Ancylobacter polymorphus: one gene and its partners. Each later gene encodes a partner of the first gene's protein in a complex. Links are inferred from orthologs where the notes say so. Each region holds a gene or a part of one and is shown in the gene's direction. Other genes may lie near its edges.

Region 1 (5,734 bases):
CGGCACCAGCTCGGCGTCGGGGCGGCCGAACACCGCCTGGGCGCGGCGCCGGTTCTCCGGGGAATGGAAGGTCAGCACATCGACCCGCCGGAGCAGCCACCGGTAGAGCGGACGGTGGAGCGGCGACAGCCGCCGCCACTCATCCATCAGCCACACCGACTGGCCGAGGAGCTTGGGCCGGGACGAACGCCGTGCCAGCGACAGCAGCATCGCCACCGCGAGAAACTGGGCCTCGGTGTGCGTCCACACAATGTCGGCCCGGAAGATCTCCGCCCGGTTGCGGAGCGCATGGACGAGGTCGAAGCCCAGCGCCAGCCGCAGCGCGCCGCGCAGACCCTTCCCGAGCAGCCCTTCACGACCCGCGCGCGAGAAGCGGACTTCGCAGCCCTCGCGCTCGGCGCGCCGGTAGCCATAGGGCGAGGGGTCGTTGATGCCGATGAGCGCACCGCTCCGCTGGTTCCGCTCCCATTCGGCCGCGTCCTGGCCGTGCGAAAGCTGCACGAAGACCTTGATCGGGTGCGGATCGGTCATGGCGGTCGTCATCGCGAGGGCTTCTGGTGAAGGCCGGTTGCGCGCGGGAGATCGGCCGGCCACGCCGCGGCACGCTAGGACGCCGTATCCAAGAGGGGAACAGCCCGCACCGAGAAAAACCGATTTATGATGAGGATTATTCTCAGAATCCGTCCACAGGCGCCTGCCGCCTCTGGCCGCGTGCGTGTCGCCGGGCTTCTGCGCCGGAGTCAGCCCCGTCCTCGGCGATGCCCTCGCGTCAAAGAGCCGTTCATGCTAGGTGGCTCTGTTCCGAGGAGGCGGCCTTGTCGCTTGAGATCAAAATCTGCGGGCTGAGCACCGCCGAGACGCTGGAGGCGTCCGTCAGTGCCGGTGCGGACATGGTGGGCATGGTGTTCTTCGCCCCCTCGCCGCGCCATGTCGACCTCGCCACCGCCGCCACCCTCGGCGCTCAGGCGCGCGGGCGGGCGCAGATCGTCGCGCTCACCGTCGATGCCGACGACGCGACGCTGGCCGCCATCATCGACGCGCTGCGCCCCGACATGCTGCAGCTGCACGGTCGCGAGAGCGTGGAGCGCGTCGCCGCCATCCGTGCCCGCTTCGGCCTGCCGGTCATGAAGGCGCTCGGCATTGCCTCAGCCGAAGACCTTGCCGCGCTGGCCGCCTATGAAGGCGTGGCCAACCGGCTGCTGCTCGACGCCAAGCCGCCCGAGGGCGCCACCCTGCCCGGCGGCAATGGCGTCGCCTTCGACTGGAACCTCATCGCCGGCCTTGACCTCGCCCGGCCCTTCATGCTGTCAGGCGGGCTCGACCCGGAAAACGTCGCGGACGCGGTGCGGCTCATCCATCCGCCCGGCCTCGACGTATCCTCCGGTGTCGAACGTGGACCCGGCATCAAGGACCCGTCCCGCATCGAGGCCTTCTTGCGCGCCGCGCGGACGGCCGAGGCGCAAGGATCTTCCGCCCCGACCGGCGACACCGCCCACGGCTCCGCGCCGACGCCGCCTTCACCTGCCAGAGAGACGAGCCCGTCGTGAACGCTCCCAATTCCTTCCGCACCGGCCCCGACGAGAACGGGCATTTCGGCCTCTTCGGCGGCCGTTTCGTTGCCGAAACGCTCATGCCGCTCATCCTCGATCTGGAGACGGCCTATAACGAAGCCAAGGCCGATCCCGCCTACAAGGCGGAGATGGATGCCGGGCTGAAGCACTATGTCGGCCGGCCGAGCCCGCTCTATTACGCCGAGCGGCTGACCGAGCATCTGCGCGCCGGCGCGCCGGCAGGGATGGGCGCGAAGATTTACTTCAAGCGCGAAGAGCTGAATCACACCGGCTCGCACAAGGTGAACAACGTCCTCGGCCAGATCCTGCTCGCCCGCCGCATGGGCAAGAAGCGGATCATCGCCGAGACCGGCGCCGGCCAGCACGGCGTCGCCACCGCCACGCTCTGCGCGCGCTACGGCCTCGAATGCGTCGTCTATATGGGCGCCGTCGACGTTGCCCGGCAGGCGCCCAACGTGTTCCGCATGAAGATGCTCGGCGCCAGCGTCGTCCCCGTCCAGTCCGGCTCGAAGACGCTGAAGGACGCGATGAACGAGGCGCTGCGCGACTGGGTGACCAACGTCGCCGACACCTTCTACTGCATCGGCACGGTGGCGGGCCCGCACCCCTACCCCGCCATGGTGCGCGACTTCCAGAGCATCATCGGCACCGAGACCCGCGAGCAGATGCTGGAGATGGAAGGCCGGCTGCCGGACAGCCTGATCGCCTGCATCGGCGGCGGCTCCAACGCCATGGGCCTGTTCCACCCCTTCCTCGATGACCCGAGCGTGAAGATCTTCGGTGTCGAGGCCGCCGGCCACGGCATCCCCTCCGGCCAGCACGCCGCCTCGCTCACCGGCGGGCGCCCGGGCGTGCTGCACGGCAACCGCACCTATCTGCTGATGGACGGGGACGGCCAGATCGCCGAGGCGCATTCCATCTCCGCCGGCCTCGACTATCCCGGCATCGGGCCGGAGCATTCCTGGCTGCACGACACCGGCCGCGCCACCTATATCTCCGCCACCGATGACGAGGCGCTGGAAGCGTTCCAGCTGGTGGCGAAGCTCGAAGGCATCATCCCGGCGCTGGAGCCGGCGCATGCGCTGGCCAAGGTCGCGCAGCTCGCCCCCACCTTCCCGGAAGATCACCTGATGGTGGTCAACCTCTCCGGCCGTGGCGACAAGGACATCCCGCAGGTGGCGGACATTCTGGGAACGAGCCTATGAGCACCCGCATCGAAACCCGTTTCCGCGCCTGCGCGGCCGAGGGGCGCGCCGCGCTCGTCACCTTCATCACCGCCGGCGATCCCGACCATGATACCTCGCTCGCCTTGCTCAAGGCGCTGCCGGCGGCGGGCGCCGACATCATCGAACTCGGCGTGCCCTTCACCGACCCGATGGCCGACGGCCCGGCGATCCAGGCCGCGGGCCTGCGCGCGCTAGCGGCCGGCCAGACGCTGGCCAAGACGCTTGCCATGGTGAAGACCTTCCGCGAGAGCGACGCCACCACGCCGCTGGTGCTGATGGGCTATTACAACCCGGTCTATGTCTATGGCGTCGAACGCTTCCTGGCCGACGCCAAGGCGGCGGGCGTCGACGGCCTCGTGGTGGTCGACCTTCCGCCGGAGGAAGACGGCGAACTCTGCCTGCCGGCGCTGGCGGCGGGGCTCGACTTCATCCGCCTCGCCACCCCGACCACCGACGACCAGCGGCTGCCGGCCGTGCTGAAGCACACGGCGGGCTTCGTCTATTACGTCTCCATCACCGGCATCACCGGCGCGGCGCAGGCCGACCCGGACGCGGTCGGCCGGGCGGTGGCGCGGATCAAGCGCCACACCACGCTGCCCGTCGCGGTCGGCTTCGGCGTGAAGACGCCGGAGAGCGCCGCCGCCATCGCCGCCAATGCCGATGGCGTGGTGGTCGGCTCGGCGCTGATCGACGCGCTGCGCGCCACGCTCGATGCCGAGAACCGCGCCACGCCCGCGACCATTACCGCCGTCACCGATCTGGTCGGCCGGCTCGCCCAGGCCGTGCGCGGGGTACGCCGCCAGGCGGCGGAATAGCGATCAAAGCCGGCGCACGCCCGCGCGGCCGCGGCCGAATCGCGCGTGCGCCTTTTCATCGCCCTTCTGCGGCATTAGATGAGGGGCGGCCGGCGGCGGGGAGACCCCCGTCGCGGCCGCTGCGTCACCGTCCGGAGCCCGACCGTTGAACTGGATCTCGAACGTCGTCCCCAAGCTGAGCTCCTTCCTGAACCGTCGGGAAGTGCCGGAAAATCTCTGGGTGAAGTGCCCGGAGACGGGGCAGATGGTGTTCCATAAGGATCTGGAGGCGAATCTCCACGTCGTCCCCGGCTCCGGCTATCATATGCGCATGGACCCGACGGCGCGTCTGCGCTCGGTGTTCGACGGCGGCAAATGGTACGATATCGGCCTGCCGGCGGTGGCCATCGACCCGCTGAAGTTCCGCGACGAGAAGCGCTATGTCGACCGCCTCAAGGACGCCCGGACCAAGACCGGCGCGCAGGACGCGGTGAAGGTCGGTTATGGCAAGCTGGAAGGCCTGCCCGTCACCGTGGCGGTGCAGGATTTCGGCTTCATGGGCGGTTCGCTCGGCATGGCGGCGGGCGAGGCCATCGTCACCGGGCTTGAGACCGCCGCCTCGCGCGGCACGCCCTTCATCATGTTCGCCTCCTCCGGCGGCGCGCGCATGCAAGAAGGCATCCTCTCGCTGATGCAGATGCCGCGCACCACCTGCGCCATCCAGGAACTGCGCGAAGCGAAGCTCCCCTATATCGTGGTTCTGACCAACCCGACCACGGGTGGCGTCACCGCCTCCTATGCCATGCTGGGCGACATCCAGATCGCCGAGCCGGGCGCGCTCATCGGCTTCGCCGGCCCGCGCGTCATTGAGCAGACCATCCGCGAGAAGCTGCCGGAGGGCTTCCAGCGCGCCGAATATCTGCGCGACCACGGCATGATCGACCTCGTCGTCCACCGCCACCAGATGCGCCCGACGCTGGCGCGGCTCTGCCGCCTGCTGATGCGCGCCCCGGCCGTGGCGGGCGAGACCAAGGCCGCAGCAAAGCCCGCCGAGGACAAGGCGGCCGAAGCCCCGGCCCTGCCGGTCCCCGCCGCCAACCCCGCGCCCGCCAGCGCCTGAGGCCCCCATGAGCGCGCTTCCAGCCGCCGGCCCCGCGCCCACCGAGGGGCCGCGGGCGCCGGTCGACGACATTTTCGACCGGCTGCTGGCGCTGCACCCGAAGCTGATCGACCTCTCGCTCGACCGGATGTGGCGGCTGCTGGAGCGGCTCGGCCATCCCGAGCGGCGGCTGCCGCCGGTGATCCATGTCGCCGGCACCAATGGCAAGGGCTCCACCGTCGCCTTCATGCGGGCGATCCTGGAAGCCGCCGGCCAGCGCGTGCATGTCTACACCTCGCCGCATCTGGTGCGCTTCAACGAGCGCATCCGCCTCGCCGGCACGCTGGTGGACGATGCCCGCCTCACCGGCGCACTGGCGCGGGCGGAAGAGGCCAATGGCGGCGAACCGATCACCTTTTTCGAGATCACCACGGCGGCGGCGCTGCTGCTGTTCGCGGAAACCCCCGCCGACATCTTGCTGCTGGAAGTCGGCCTCGGCGGCCGGCTCGACGCCACCAATGTGATCGAGCGGCCGCTGGTGAGTGTCATCACCCCGGTCTCCATCGACCATGTCGATTTCCTCGGCGAGACCGTGGCGGAGATCGCCGGCGAAAAGGCCGGCATCCTCAAGCGCGGCGTGCCCGCCGTGCTCGGCCACCAGCCGCGCGAGGCGCTGCGCACGATCGAACGGCAGGCGGCGCGGCTCGGCGTGCCGCTCTCGGTCATGGGCGAGCACTATCAGGCGCATGAGGAAGGCGGCAGGCTGGTCGTCGCCGACGAGGCGGGACTGCTCGACCTGCCGCGCCCGCGCCTCGTCGGCCCGCACCAGATCGTCAATGCCGGCCTCGCGGTGGAAGCGTTGCGCGTCGCCAATCTCGGCCTGCCGCCCGCCGCCTTCGAGGAAGGCATGCGCGCCGCGCAATGGCCGGCGCGGCTGCAGCGGCTGGGCCCCGGCCCGCTCACCGCCCGCGCGCCGGAAGGCGTCGACATCTGGCTCGATGGCGGGCACAACGCCGCCGGCGGTCAGGCGCTCGCCGCCGCACT
Region 2 (5,641 bases), 1.2 Mb from region 1 along the record:
AGGGCCTGCTCACCATGCCGAGCCTCATTCGCCTTCTCGTCATTCTCGGCATCCTCGGTGGCATCGGCTATGGCACGCTGTGGGCGTTCGCCACGCTGGTGAAGCCGCAGATGCGCGAGATGAGCGTCGTGGTGCCGCCGGACCGGTTCGCCAAATGAGCCCGCGCGAGGCGCAGCTGTTTCTCGACATGATGGCCGCTGAACGGGGCGCCGGGGCGAACACGCTCGGCGCCTATCAGCGCGACCTCGAAGACTATGAAGGGTTCCTGGCGACGCAGGGCCGCGATATCGCGGGCGCCACCACCGCCGATCTGCGCGGCTGGCTCGCCGCGCTCTCCGCCCGCGGCCTCGCCAGCGCCAGCGTGGCGCGCAAGCTCTCCGCCGTGCGCCAGTTCCACCGCTTTCTCTATGCCGAGGGCCATCGCGGCGACGATCCCGCCGCCGTGCTGGAAGGGCCGCGCCGCAGCCGGCCGCTGCCCAAGGTGCTGTCGCAGGAGGAGGTGAGCCGTCTCATCGCCACCGCCCATGAGCGGGCGGGCGAAGCGGTGGCGAGCTTTGCTGAAGCCGCGCGGCGGGCGCGCACCGCCTGTTTCGTCGAACTTCTCTACGCGACGGGTCTGCGCGTGTCCGAACTCGCGGCGCTGCCGGCTTCGGCGGCGAATGCGCGCGGCGACGCCATCATTGTGCGCGGCAAGGGCAGTAAGGAGCGGCTGGTCCCGCTCGGTGAGCCGGCGCGCGCCGCCATGTCCGCCTATCGCGCGGCACTGGACAGGGTCGCGGCGGAGCGGGCGGGGGCGGGCGGACGCAAAGCACCGGCCGAACGCGGGCGCTGGCTTTTTCCCTCCGGCGCGGCGAGCGGGCACATTACCCGCCAGCAGGTGGCGCTGGACCTGAAAGACCTCGCTCTGGCCGCCGGGCTCGATCCGGCGCGGCTGTCGCCGCATGTGCTGCGCCACGCCTTCGCCAGCCACCTTCTGGCGCATGGGGCGGAGCTGCGCATCGTGCAGACGCTGCTCGGTCACAGCGACATTTCCACCACGCAGATCTATACCCATGTGCTCGATGAGCGGTTGAAAAGCCTGGTGCGCGACCTGCATCCGCTCAGTGAGGGCAGCGGCGATTGAGCGCAGATGCGCGCCTGCCTTGACGTCGCCACCCTCTCGGGGCAGCTTCCGCCCGATTTCGCGGGCTGTCCTTCCCGGTGGCCCCCCTTTCCCGTGAGCCGGTTCAATCATTTCCAATGCGCAGCTACCTCGATTTTGAGAAGCCCGTGGCCGAACTCGAGGCCAAGCTGGAAGAATTGCGCGCCATGGCGGCGCAGGGCGACGCGGTCGCCATTGGCGACGATATCGTGCGGCTGGAAGGCAAGGCGCGCGACGCCCTGCTCCAGCTCTACGCGAATCTCTCGCCCTCGCAGAAGACGCAGGTGGCGCGTCATCCGCTGCGCCCGCACTTCTCCGATTATGCCTCGGCGCTGTTCGAGGAGTTCGACCCGCTGGCCGGCGACCGCAAATTCGGCGACGACCACGCCATTCTCGGCGGTCTCGCCCGCTTTCGCGGCCGCGCCGTCTGCCTGATCGGGCAGGAGAAAGGCTCCAGCACCGAGACCCGCATCAAGCACAATTTCGGCATGGCGCGGCCCGAGGGCTACCGCAAGGCGGTGCGGCTGATGGAACTGGCCGACCGCTTCTCGCTTCCTGTCATTTCGCTGGTCGACACCGCCGGCGCCTTCCCCGGCCTCGACGCCGAGGAGCGCGGCCAGGCCGAGGCCATTGCCCGCTCGACCGATGCCTGCCTCTCGCTCGGCGTGCCCAATGTCGCCGTCATCATCGGTGAGGGCGGCTCCGGCGGCGCCATCGCCATCGCCACCGCCAACCGGGTGCTGATGCTGGAGCATTCGATCTACAGCGTGATCTCGCCGGAAGGCGCGGCCTCGATCCTCTGGCGCGACACTGCCAAGGCGCAGGAAGCGGCGATGAACATGAAGATCACCGCGCAGGACCTGCTCCGTTTCCACGTCATCGATTCCGTGATTCCCGAGCCCCCTGGCGGCGCCCATCGCGACCCCGAGGCGGCGATGCGGGCGACGGGCGATGCCATCGAGGCCGCGCTCGGGGAACTCGACGGGATGGAGCCGGCGGCGCTGCGCAAGGCCCGCCGCGAGAAGTTCCTGGCCATCGGCCGCAATCTCTGAGCGGATACGGGCGCGCGCCGAAGCGATCCCCTCGCCGGGCTGTGATCGACGGTGATGCGCGGCGGGATTGCGCCGACCCCGGACGCGGTATAACGCTTGGCGCGGGCGCCTTGTGCGCTGCGGTTTCGGGGAGATACCGGGGTTGAGGTTTCAGGCCATTTCGAGCCTCTCGCGTCAGGCGCGTGACCGGGGACTCGGTGCGCGCTGGCGCGCGGCCCTATTGGCCGGCTGCACCGCGCTGGTGCTGGCCGGCTGCAATGGCGGCGACAGTTCCTCGCCCATGTCGAAGGCGAGCAAGAGCCTCTCCCCGCAGACTCTGGCGCTGATCGACCAGAAGGGCATGACCAAGTCGAGCCCGATCGTGGTGCGGATCTTCAAGGAGGAATCCGAGCTCGAAGTCTGGAAGGAAACCACCAGCGGCGAGTATGCGCTGCTGAAGACCTACCCGATCTGCCGCTGGTCCGGCGAATTGGGGCCGAAGGTGAAGGAGGGCGACCGGCAGGCGCCGGAGGGTTTCTACGCCATCACCCCCGGCCAGATGAACCCGAATTCCAGCTATTACCTCGCCTTCGACCTTGGCTTTCCCAATGCCTATGACCGCGCCTGGGGCCGCTCCGGCAGCAATCTGATGGTGCATGGCGACTGCTCCTCGCGCGGCTGCTACGCCATGACCGACGAGCAGGTGCAGGAGATTTTCGCGCTCGGCCGCGAGAGCTTCTATGGCGGGCAGCGCTCCTTCCAGGTGCAGGCCTATCCGTTCCGCATGACGACGGACAATCTGGTCCGCCACCGCAACAACCCGAATCTCGCCTTCTGGAAGATGCTGAAGGAAGGCAGCGACGTGTTCGAGATCACCAAGGCGCCGCCAAAGGTGGATTATTGCGGCAAGCGCTATGTGTTCAACGCCACGCCGGTCGACCCGAACCAGAAGCTGCAGGCGAGCCTTCCCTGCCCGGACTACACGATGCCGGAGGGGCTGGAGGAAGAAGTCGCCGCCCGGCAGAAGGAGGTCAGCACCAAGATCGCCAGCGCCGGCGCGCTGCAGCCCGTCGCCCCGGTCAAAACCGGCAAGGATGGCGGCATGCATAAGGTGTTCCTCGCCAAGCTGGAAAACCCCGAACTGTCCGCGCCCGGTTCGCTGCCGCCGGTGGTGAAGCCGCCAGGCAGCGATTATGGAGTTTCGACCACGGAGCCGGCGCCGGCGGAGAGCATCGCGCTCGCCACCGCCGATACGGTGACCGAGGCCGCCGCCGTTCCGCTGCCGGCGCCGCGTCCGGACGATGCGCCGGGCGGGCCGCGCCTCGCCGTTGCCGCCGCCGCCCCCAGCACGGGTGGGTTCTTCGACAATCTTTTCGGCGGGCTGACGTCTGCGCCGACCACTTCCGCGCCGCCGGCCGTGGCTGCAGCGACGCCCGCTTCGGCGCCGACCCCGCCGCAGGCCGGCGGCTCGCCGTCTGCCGACGTTCAAGCCCGGCCGGCTGAGCGGGCGCCGCTGCCGCAGCTGGCCGCGCTCGATGCCGGCAGCAATGGCGGCTTTCTCGACAGCCTAAAGAACCTGTTCGGCGGCAGCGCGCCGCCGGCAGAGACGGCCCCGGCGGCCGAGCCGATCGCCGACGTGCCGGTTCCGCCCGTCCGGCCGCCCGTGCCGCGCCAGGCGGCGGCGCCGCAGGCGGCAACGCGGGCGAACCCGCCGGCGCCTGCCGCCGCCGCTTCGGCTCCTTCGGTGGTGTCGTCCGGCTCTGCGACGACGCCCGGCACGGTTCAGACCCTCCCGGGTGCTGCCGGCATTCTGGCGCCGGGTAGCTTCTCAGCGGTTCAGTAAGGTCCCGAAAGGGATTCAGGCGAGCGGGGTGCTGTGGGCGCTGGCGACCCGCCAGCCCGTGGCTTCGTTCCGCCATACCCGCGTGAAGCGCAGCCTTGCCTCGAAGGGCGCTCCGCCCGCCGTCCCAGTGGCATCGGCGCGCAGCACCGCGAGCACCAGCCCGGGCGCGAGATGGCTGATCCGATAGTCGGAAAAGGTCAGCCGCTCCAGCCGGAAAGCACCGGTGCGGTGCAGGTCGAGATCGTCCTCTTTGCTCAGTACATGGCCGAACTGGTTGACGAAGACCAGATCGTCGGCCAGCAGCGCGTCGAGCGCGGCGACATCGCCCGCGAGAGCGGCGTCGCGCAGCCGCTGTTCGGCGGCGGCGACGCGATGCAGGTCGTCATTTCGATCGCCCTGCGCCCCGTCACCCATCGCTCCGCCTCAGACGAACTTGCCGTGGCAGTGCTTGTATTTCAGGCCCGAACCGCAGGGGCAGGCCTCATTGCGGCCGACCCGACCCCAGGTCGAGGGGTCATTGGGGTCACGGTTCGGCGTCGCCGCGTCGAAAGCCGGGGCCAGCGTCGCCGCCGCGGCAATCTCGGCGTCGGCGAGCGCGAACTCGTCCTCGCCGGTCGCCGCGTCGATATGGTGCGGCGCCATGGGCGGCATCTCGTCGGTCTGCGGCGCGGCCATCACCTCGACGCGCATCAGCTGGGCGGTGACCGCCTCGCGCAGATTGGCGAGCATAGCCTCGAACAGCTGGAAGGCTTCCGACTTGTACTCGTTCAGCGGGTCGCGCTGGGCATAACCGCGCAGGCCGATGACCTGGCGCAGATGATCGAGCGTCACCAGATGCTCGCGCCAGAGGTGGTCCAGCGTCTGCAAGAGGATCGACTTCTCGACATAGCGCATGATGTCGGGGCCGTATTTGGCCGCCTTAAGCGCCATCGCTTCATCGGCCCGGCGCTGCACGCGCTCGCGCATCTCCTCGTCGGCGATGCCTTCCTCGGCCGCCCATTCCTTGACCGGCAGGTCGAGGCCGAGCACGCGCTGCAGCTGCTCGTCAAGGCCGTCCGTGTCCCACTGCTCGGGATAGGCATTGGGCGGCACATGCTTGGTGACGATGTCCTCGATGACGCCATGGCGCATTTCGGCGACCGTCTCGGCGACGTCCTCGTCCTGCATCAGTTCCACGCGCTGCTCGAACACCACCTTGCGCTGGTCGTTCATCACGTCGTCGTATTTCAGCAGGTTCTTGCGGATGTCGTAATTGCGCGCCTCGACCTTCTGCTGCGCCTTTTCCAGCGCGCGGTTGATCCAAGGATGGACGATCGCCTCGCCCTCCTTGAGGCCGAGCTTCTGTAGCATGCCGTCGAGCCGGTCCGACCCGAAGATGCGCATCAGGTCGTCTTCCAGCGACAGGAAGAAGTGCGAGTGGCCGGGGTCGCCCTGGCGGCCGGAGCGGCCGCGCAGCTGGTTGTCGATGCGCCGGCTCTCATGGCGTTCGGTGCCGATGACGTAGAGCCCGCCCGCTTCCAGCGCCTTCGCCTTCAGCTTGGCGATCTCGTCGCGGATGCGGGCTTCGGCGGCGGCGCGTTCCTCGCCCTCCGGCATGTCGCCGAGTTCGTGGCTGATGCGCATCTC
Region 3 (5,684 bases), 2.7 Mb from region 1 along the record:
GGACAGGAAGCCTCAGCCGACCAGGCGGCGGTGAAGTACCTCACGGCCACCAAGCAGTCCGCCAAGGGCATGCTGACGACCTTCGAGCGCTTCCAGAACGACCAGATCTTCCTCAGCCAGCGCGTCGACCCCTATGTGCTGAGCCACCCGATGGCGACGGAGCGCATCGCGCTTCTGTCGGAGATGGCGCATAAGAGCCCCTATTTCGACGCCAAGGACCCGCCCGCCCTGCAGGCGCGGCACGACATGATGCGGGCCAAGCTGGTCGGCTTCACCCAGCCGCCGGACACGGTGAACCGTACCTATCCGCGTTCCGACACTTCGCTGCCGGCGCGCTATGCGCGGGCGATTTCCGGCTACCGCTTCGGCAGCATCTCCGACGCGCTGAACCAGATCGATTCGCTGATCGCCGACCAGCCGAATAATCCCTATTTCTACGAGCTGAAGGGCCAGGCGCTGCTGGAGGCCGGTCGGGCGCGGGAGGCGGTGCCACCTCTGCGCCGCGCCGTCGCGCTGTCCGATGGCAACCCGCTGATCCGCATGCTGCTCGGCCAGGCGCTGGTCGCCAGCGACGACAAGGCGTCGATGGAAGAAGCGGTACGCGAACTCAACTTCAGTCTGCAGCGCGAGCCGACCTCGCCCGCCGGCTGGCGCTACCTCGCCATGGCCTATGGCCGCAAGGGTGACATTCCCAATGCCGACCTCGCCTCGGCGCAGGCCGCCTATATGAGCGGCGATTTCCGCCTGTCGCGCGAGCTTGCCACCCGCGCCCGCAACGGCTTCAAGCTCGGCTCGCCGGGCTGGCTGAAGGCGGACGACATCGTCAACTACAAGCCGCCGGTGGACCCGAACGCCCGCCGCAAGCAGGCCGGCCAGTGACGGCCGGTACCGCCTCTTTCCCGCTGGAGACTCCCATGCTGCCCCTTCGCCTCCTCCGCCGCGCCGGCCGCGCGACCCTCGCGCTCGGCCTTGCCGCCGGCCTGCTGCTCGGCGCGGCGCACACACCGGCCTCCGCACTCGACGATGCCCAGCGCAAGGAATTCGAGAGCGTGATCCGCGACTATCTCGTGAACAATCCCGAGGTGATCCAGGAAGCGATCATGGTGCTGCAGCAGCGCCAGGCCGCGGCTGCGGCCAAGCAGCGCGAGACGGCGGTGGCCGAACTCAAGCCCCGCATCTACGACACCACGCGCGGCGTCGTAGTCGGCAACCCGCAGGGCGACGTCACCCTGGTCGAGTTCTTCGATTACAATTGCGGCTACTGCAAGCGCGCGCTGGGCGACATGGTCGACCTCATCAAGGGCGACCCCAAGCTCAAGGTGATCCTCAAGGAATTCCCGGTGCTCGGACCGGGTTCGGTGGAAGCGGCGCGCGTGGCGGTCGCCGTGCGCCTGACCGCGCCGGACAAGTATTTCGACTTCCACAAGAAGCTGCTCGGCGAACGCGGCCAGGCCAACAAGGACAAGGCGATCGAGGCCGCCGTCGCGGCCGGCGTCGACAAGGCGGCGCTGGAGAAGGCGCTCGACAATCCGGAAGTCAACGCCACGCTGCAGGACGACCTGCAACTGGCCGAGGCGCTCGGCATCGATGGCACGCCAAGCTATGTGCTGGGCGACCAGGTGGTGGTCGGCGCGGTCGGTCATGACCAGCTGAAGGACGCCATCGCCTCCGTGCGCAAGTGCGGCAAGACCCAGTGCTGACCGTCCATGGCTGAAGCTGCGGCGCGGACCGCCCCCACGGACCGCGCCGCACGCGGCCCCGCCGCAAGGTCCGCCGGCCGGGGATAATCCCCCGGAAAGCACGGCAGGGCTTGGCGCGGGGCCAGCCATTGCCTATAAACCCGCGGCCGTCCCGGCATGGGGCCGCCGGCGGCTGGCTCAACGAGGCGCGATGCCCGACACGGTGCATGTTCTCAACGGACCGAATCTGAACCTGCTCGGTACGCGCGAGCCGGAGATTTACGGCCGTGCGACCATCGCCGATGTGGAGGCCGCCTGCCGCGCCGCCTGCGAGCGTCATGGCCTCGACCTCGTCTTCCGCCAGACCAACCATGAAGGCGAGCTCGTCACCTTCCTTCAGGAAGCGCGCGGCTCGCGGGGCGTGGTGCTGAACGCGGCGGCCTATACCCACACATCCGTCGCCATCGCCGACGCCATCAAGGCGGCCGGCCTCATTGTCGTCGAAGTCCACCTGTCCAACGTCTTCGCGCGCGAAGCCTTCCGCCATCATTCCTATATTTCGCCGGTCGCCCGTGGGGTGATCTGCGGTCTGGGGATCGACGGCTACCGGCTCGCCATCGACGCGCTCGCCACCGCCGGTGGCAAGATCAGCTGAGGGAGACGGGCGAGCGACCGTCACGGGATCATGATGAAAACCAACAAGCCGAACATCGACCCCGCGCTCGTGCGCGAGATCGCCAACCTGCTGTCCGAAAGCGACCTCACCGAGATCGAGGTGCAGCACGAGGATCTGCGCATCCGCGTCGTCCGCGCCGCGCCCACCGTCTATGCCGCCCCGGTCGCGGTCGCGCCGGCCCCCGTGGCCGCCGCCGCCCCGGCACCGGCCGCCGCCGCGCCGGCGTCTGCCGCTCCCGTGGCCGACCTGTCGAAGCATCCCGGTCTCGTCACCTCGCCGATGGTGGGCACCGCCTATCTCGGCCCCGAGCCCGGCGCGAAGTACTTCGTCGAGGTCGGCTCGGTGGTGAAGGAAGGCCAGACGCTGCTCATCGTCGAGGCGATGAAGACCATGAACGCGATTCCCGCGCCCCGCGCCGGCACCGTGACCCGTATCATCGTGGAGAATGCGCAGCCGGTCGAATATGGCGAGCCACTCCTGATCATCGAGTGAGGCGCGCCTGATGTTCGGCAAGATCCTGATTGCCAATCGCGGCGAGATCGCCCTGCGCGTGCTGCGCGCCTGCAAGGAAATGGGCATCGCCACCGTGGCGGTTCATTCCACCGCCGACGCCAACGCCATGCATGTGAAGCTGGCCGACGAGAGCGTGTGCATCGGCCCGCCGGCCGCCAAGGACAGCTATCTCAACATACCCGCTCTGCTCGCCGCCTGCGAGATCACCGGCGCGGAAGCGGTGCATCCGGGCTATGGCTTCCTGTCCGAGAATGCGCGCTTCGCCGAGATCCTGATCGATCACGGTGTCGCCTTCATCGGGCCCAAGCCCGAGCATATCCGGGTGATGGGCGACAAGATCGAGGCCAAGCGCACCGCCAAGGCGCTGGGTATTCCGTGCGTGCCGGGTTCCGAGGGCGGAATCTCCTCCGACGACGAAGCGACCAAGGTCGCCCGCGACATCGGCTATCCCGTGCTGATCAAGGCTGCCGCCGGCGGTGGCGGACGCGGCATGAAGGTGGCGCGCTCGGAAGACGAGCTGTCCTCCGCCCTTTCGACCGCCCGCTCGGAGGCCCGTGCCGCCTTCGGCGACGACGCGGTCTATATCGAGAAATATCTCGGCACCCCGCGCCACATCGAAATTCAGGTGTTCGGCGACGGCAAGGGCAATGCGGTTCATCTGGGTGAGCGCGACTGCTCGCTGCAGCGCCGCCACCAGAAGGTGCTGGAGGAGGCCCCCTCCCCGACCATTACCGCCGAACAGCGGGCCCGGATCGGCGAGACCTGCGCCAAGGCGATGCGCGACATGAAGTATCTCGGCGCGGGAACCATCGAGTTCCTGTACGAGAATGGCGAGTTCTACTTCATCGAAATGAACACCCGCATCCAGGTGGAGCATCCGGTGACGGAAGCGATCACCGGCATTGACCTGATCCGCGAGCAGATCCGCGTCGCCGCCGGCGAGACGCTGAGCTTCGGCCAGAGCGATGTGGTTCTGCGCGGCCACGCTATCGAGTGCCGCGTGAATGCGGAGCACCCGCGCACCTTCCGGCCGTCGCCGGGCAAGATCGGCTACTGGCATGTGCCGGGCGGCCTTGGCGTGCGCATCGATTCGGCCGTCTATCAGGGCTACTCGATCCCGCCCTATTACGACAGCATGATCGGCAAGCTCATTGTCCACGCCGCCACCCGCGAGGAGTGCATCGCGCGCCTCAAGCGGGCGCTGAACGAGTTCGTGGTGGAAGGCATCGAAACCACGCTGCCGCTGTTCCGCGAGCTGGTCGAGAATGACGACATCAAGCGCGGCGCCTACGACATCCACTGGCTGGAGCATTTCCTCGCCGAGGGCGAGCCGGGCGCCTGAAGCTCCCTTCAGCATCAGTGATCAAACGACATCATGGCCGGGACGCGTCCCGGCCATTTTCATGTCCCCGGCGCCGTACGGCGCCTCCACCTTCACAGCGCCGCGCATCTCGGTCATGCTGGCCGCATGTCACACCCGCGCGAACATCAGGTCGAAATCACCCCGGACGTGCTGCTGAAGGCCTATGCCTGCGGCATCTTCCCGATGGCCGAGAGCGCCGACGACCCCGGCCTCTACTGGATCGAGCCGGAGCGGCGCGGCATCATTCCGCTGGACGACTTCACCCTTACGAGCCGCCTCGCCCGCACGGTGCGGGCCGACCGTTTCGAAATCCGCATCGACCACGACTTCGAGGCGGTGATCGATGGCTGCGCCGCCCCCGCCGACGGGCGCGGCTCGACCTGGATCAACCGGCGCATCCGCAAGCTCTATTGCGACCTGCACGCACGCGGCTACTGCCACTCCGTCGAGGCCTGGCAGGATGGAGCACTGGTGGGCGGGCTCTATGGCGTCCGGCTGGGGCGGGCCTTTTTCGGCGAGAGTATGTTCCACATCGCCCGCGACGCCTCCAAGGTGGCGCTGGTGCATCTGGTGGCCCGGCTGAAGAAAGGTGGTTTCGTGCTGCTCGACACCCAGTTCGTCACCGATCACCTGCGCAGCTTCGGCGCGATCGAAGTACCCAAGCGTCAGTACAGCCGGCTGCTGGGACAGGCGCTGGAAGCGGGCGAAGGGGATTTCTACTGCTGGCCGCCGGGCGAGGCGATCACCGGCGCGGTCTGCTTGCAGTCGGTCAGCCACACATCATAGATCGGGTGCTCGACCCCGTGCAGGCCGGGGCTGGAGGCGAACATCCAGCCACCGAACAGCGGCTGCACCTTGCCGTCGAGTGCGATTTCCTGAATCTCGACGAAGCCCGTGGTGTTCTGCTGCTCGCTCTCCGGCCGTGTATAGCAGGCGCGCGGCGTGATCCGCAGCGCACCGAACTGCACGGTTTCGTTGATCGCCACGTCGAAGCTGGTGATGCGGCCGGTGATCTTGTCGAGGCCGGCGAACTCGGCGGTGCGGTTCTCGATCTTCTGCTCCGGCGGCTGGATCACCTCGATGTCGCCGCTTGGGCCGACGGTCGCCTGCCCCGGCACTTCCGCCGGCGCGGGCGCGGGCGCGCGCGGCGTACCGGCGTCGGGGTCTTCCATGATGGAGGGCACACCCGCCCCACCCGGCGGCGAATCGGGGTCCTCGACCGGCCCTTCCATCTGCGGCGGCGGCGCCAGCGGCTGCGATTCCACCCCACCCTGCCAGCCCTGGGCGGCGAGAGGCGCGGCGGCAAAGCCTGCCAGCATCACCCCGGCGAGAAGCGCGGAGCGCAGGAACGGTCGGAAAGCGGAAATGCCGTGCACCGGAAAGCCTCGCGAAGCGCACTGCCCCTCCGGCGCGCGCAGGGGGCCAAGATGCCGGGCAATGCGGCGATGTCGGG

The links.
Region 2: the proteins of accD (region 1) and K9D25_RS10690 are in contact, whole or in part, in a solved structure (PDB 8UXZ), measured with the Escherichia coli proteins. The link is inferred for Ancylobacter polymorphus from one-to-one orthologs.
Region 3: the proteins of accD (region 1) and accB are in contact, whole or in part, in a solved structure (PDB 8UXZ), measured with the Escherichia coli proteins. The link is inferred for Ancylobacter polymorphus from one-to-one orthologs.

The regions. Positions count from the first base shown.
Region 1 is NZ_CP083239.1:1,091,388-1,097,121, forward strand. The notes cover bases 2,785-5,734. They hold accD (acetyl-CoA carboxylase, carboxyltransferase subunit beta), read left to right. Parts: upstream 2,785-3,757; coding sequence 3,758-4,711; downstream 4,712-5,734. Other genes in these bases: trpA (tryptophan synthase subunit alpha), read left to right, coding at 2,785-3,612; K9D25_RS05180 (bifunctional folylpolyglutamate synthase/dihydrofolate synthase), read left to right, coding at 4,719-5,734. In the rest of the region: K9D25_RS05155 (glycosyltransferase), read right to left, coding at 1-543; K9D25_RS05160 (phosphoribosylanthranilate isomerase), read left to right, coding at 816-1,547; trpB (tryptophan synthase subunit beta), read left to right, coding at 1,544-2,776; more of trpA, read left to right, coding at 2,773-2,784.
Region 2 is NZ_CP083239.1:2,268,071-2,273,711, forward strand. What follows is about bases 360-3,216. They hold K9D25_RS10690 (acetyl-CoA carboxylase carboxyltransferase subunit alpha), read left to right. Parts: upstream 360-1,239; coding sequence 1,240-2,193; downstream 2,194-3,216. Other genes in these bases: K9D25_RS10685 (site-specific tyrosine recombinase XerD), read left to right, coding at 360-1,123; K9D25_RS10695 (L,D-transpeptidase family protein), read left to right, coding at 2,336-3,216. Outside these bases: K9D25_RS10680 (hypothetical protein), read left to right, coding at 15-158; more of K9D25_RS10685, read left to right, coding at 155-359; more of K9D25_RS10695, read left to right, coding at 3,217-4,015; K9D25_RS10700 (nuclear transport factor 2 family protein), read right to left, coding at 4,031-4,429; preprotein translocase subunit SecA, read right to left, coding at 4,439-5,641. UniProt on the Escherichia coli protein: Component of the acetyl coenzyme A carboxylase (ACC) complex. First, biotin carboxylase catalyzes the carboxylation of biotin on its carrier protein (BCCP) and then the CO(2) group is transferred by the carboxyltransferase to acetyl-CoA to form malonyl-CoA.
Region 3 is NZ_CP083239.1:3,808,970-3,814,653, forward strand. The notes cover bases 1,208-4,107. They hold accB (acetyl-CoA carboxylase biotin carboxyl carrier protein), read left to right. Parts: upstream 1,208-2,367; coding sequence 2,368-2,847; downstream 2,848-4,107. Other genes in these bases: K9D25_RS18260 (DsbA family protein), read left to right, coding at 1,208-1,700; aroQ (type II 3-dehydroquinate dehydratase), read left to right, coding at 1,891-2,334; accC (acetyl-CoA carboxylase biotin carboxylase subunit), read left to right, coding at 2,858-4,107. Also shown: K9D25_RS18255 (M48 family metalloprotease), read left to right, coding at 1-879; more of K9D25_RS18260, read left to right, coding at 915-1,207; more of accC, read left to right, coding at 4,108-4,210; aat (leucyl/phenylalanyl-tRNA--protein transferase), read left to right, coding at 4,337-5,017; K9D25_RS25100 (DUF2155 domain-containing protein), read right to left, coding at 4,948-5,607. UniProt on the Escherichia coli protein: This protein is a component of the acetyl coenzyme A carboxylase complex; first, biotin carboxylase catalyzes the carboxylation of the carrier protein and then the transcarboxylase transfers the carboxyl group to form malonyl-CoA.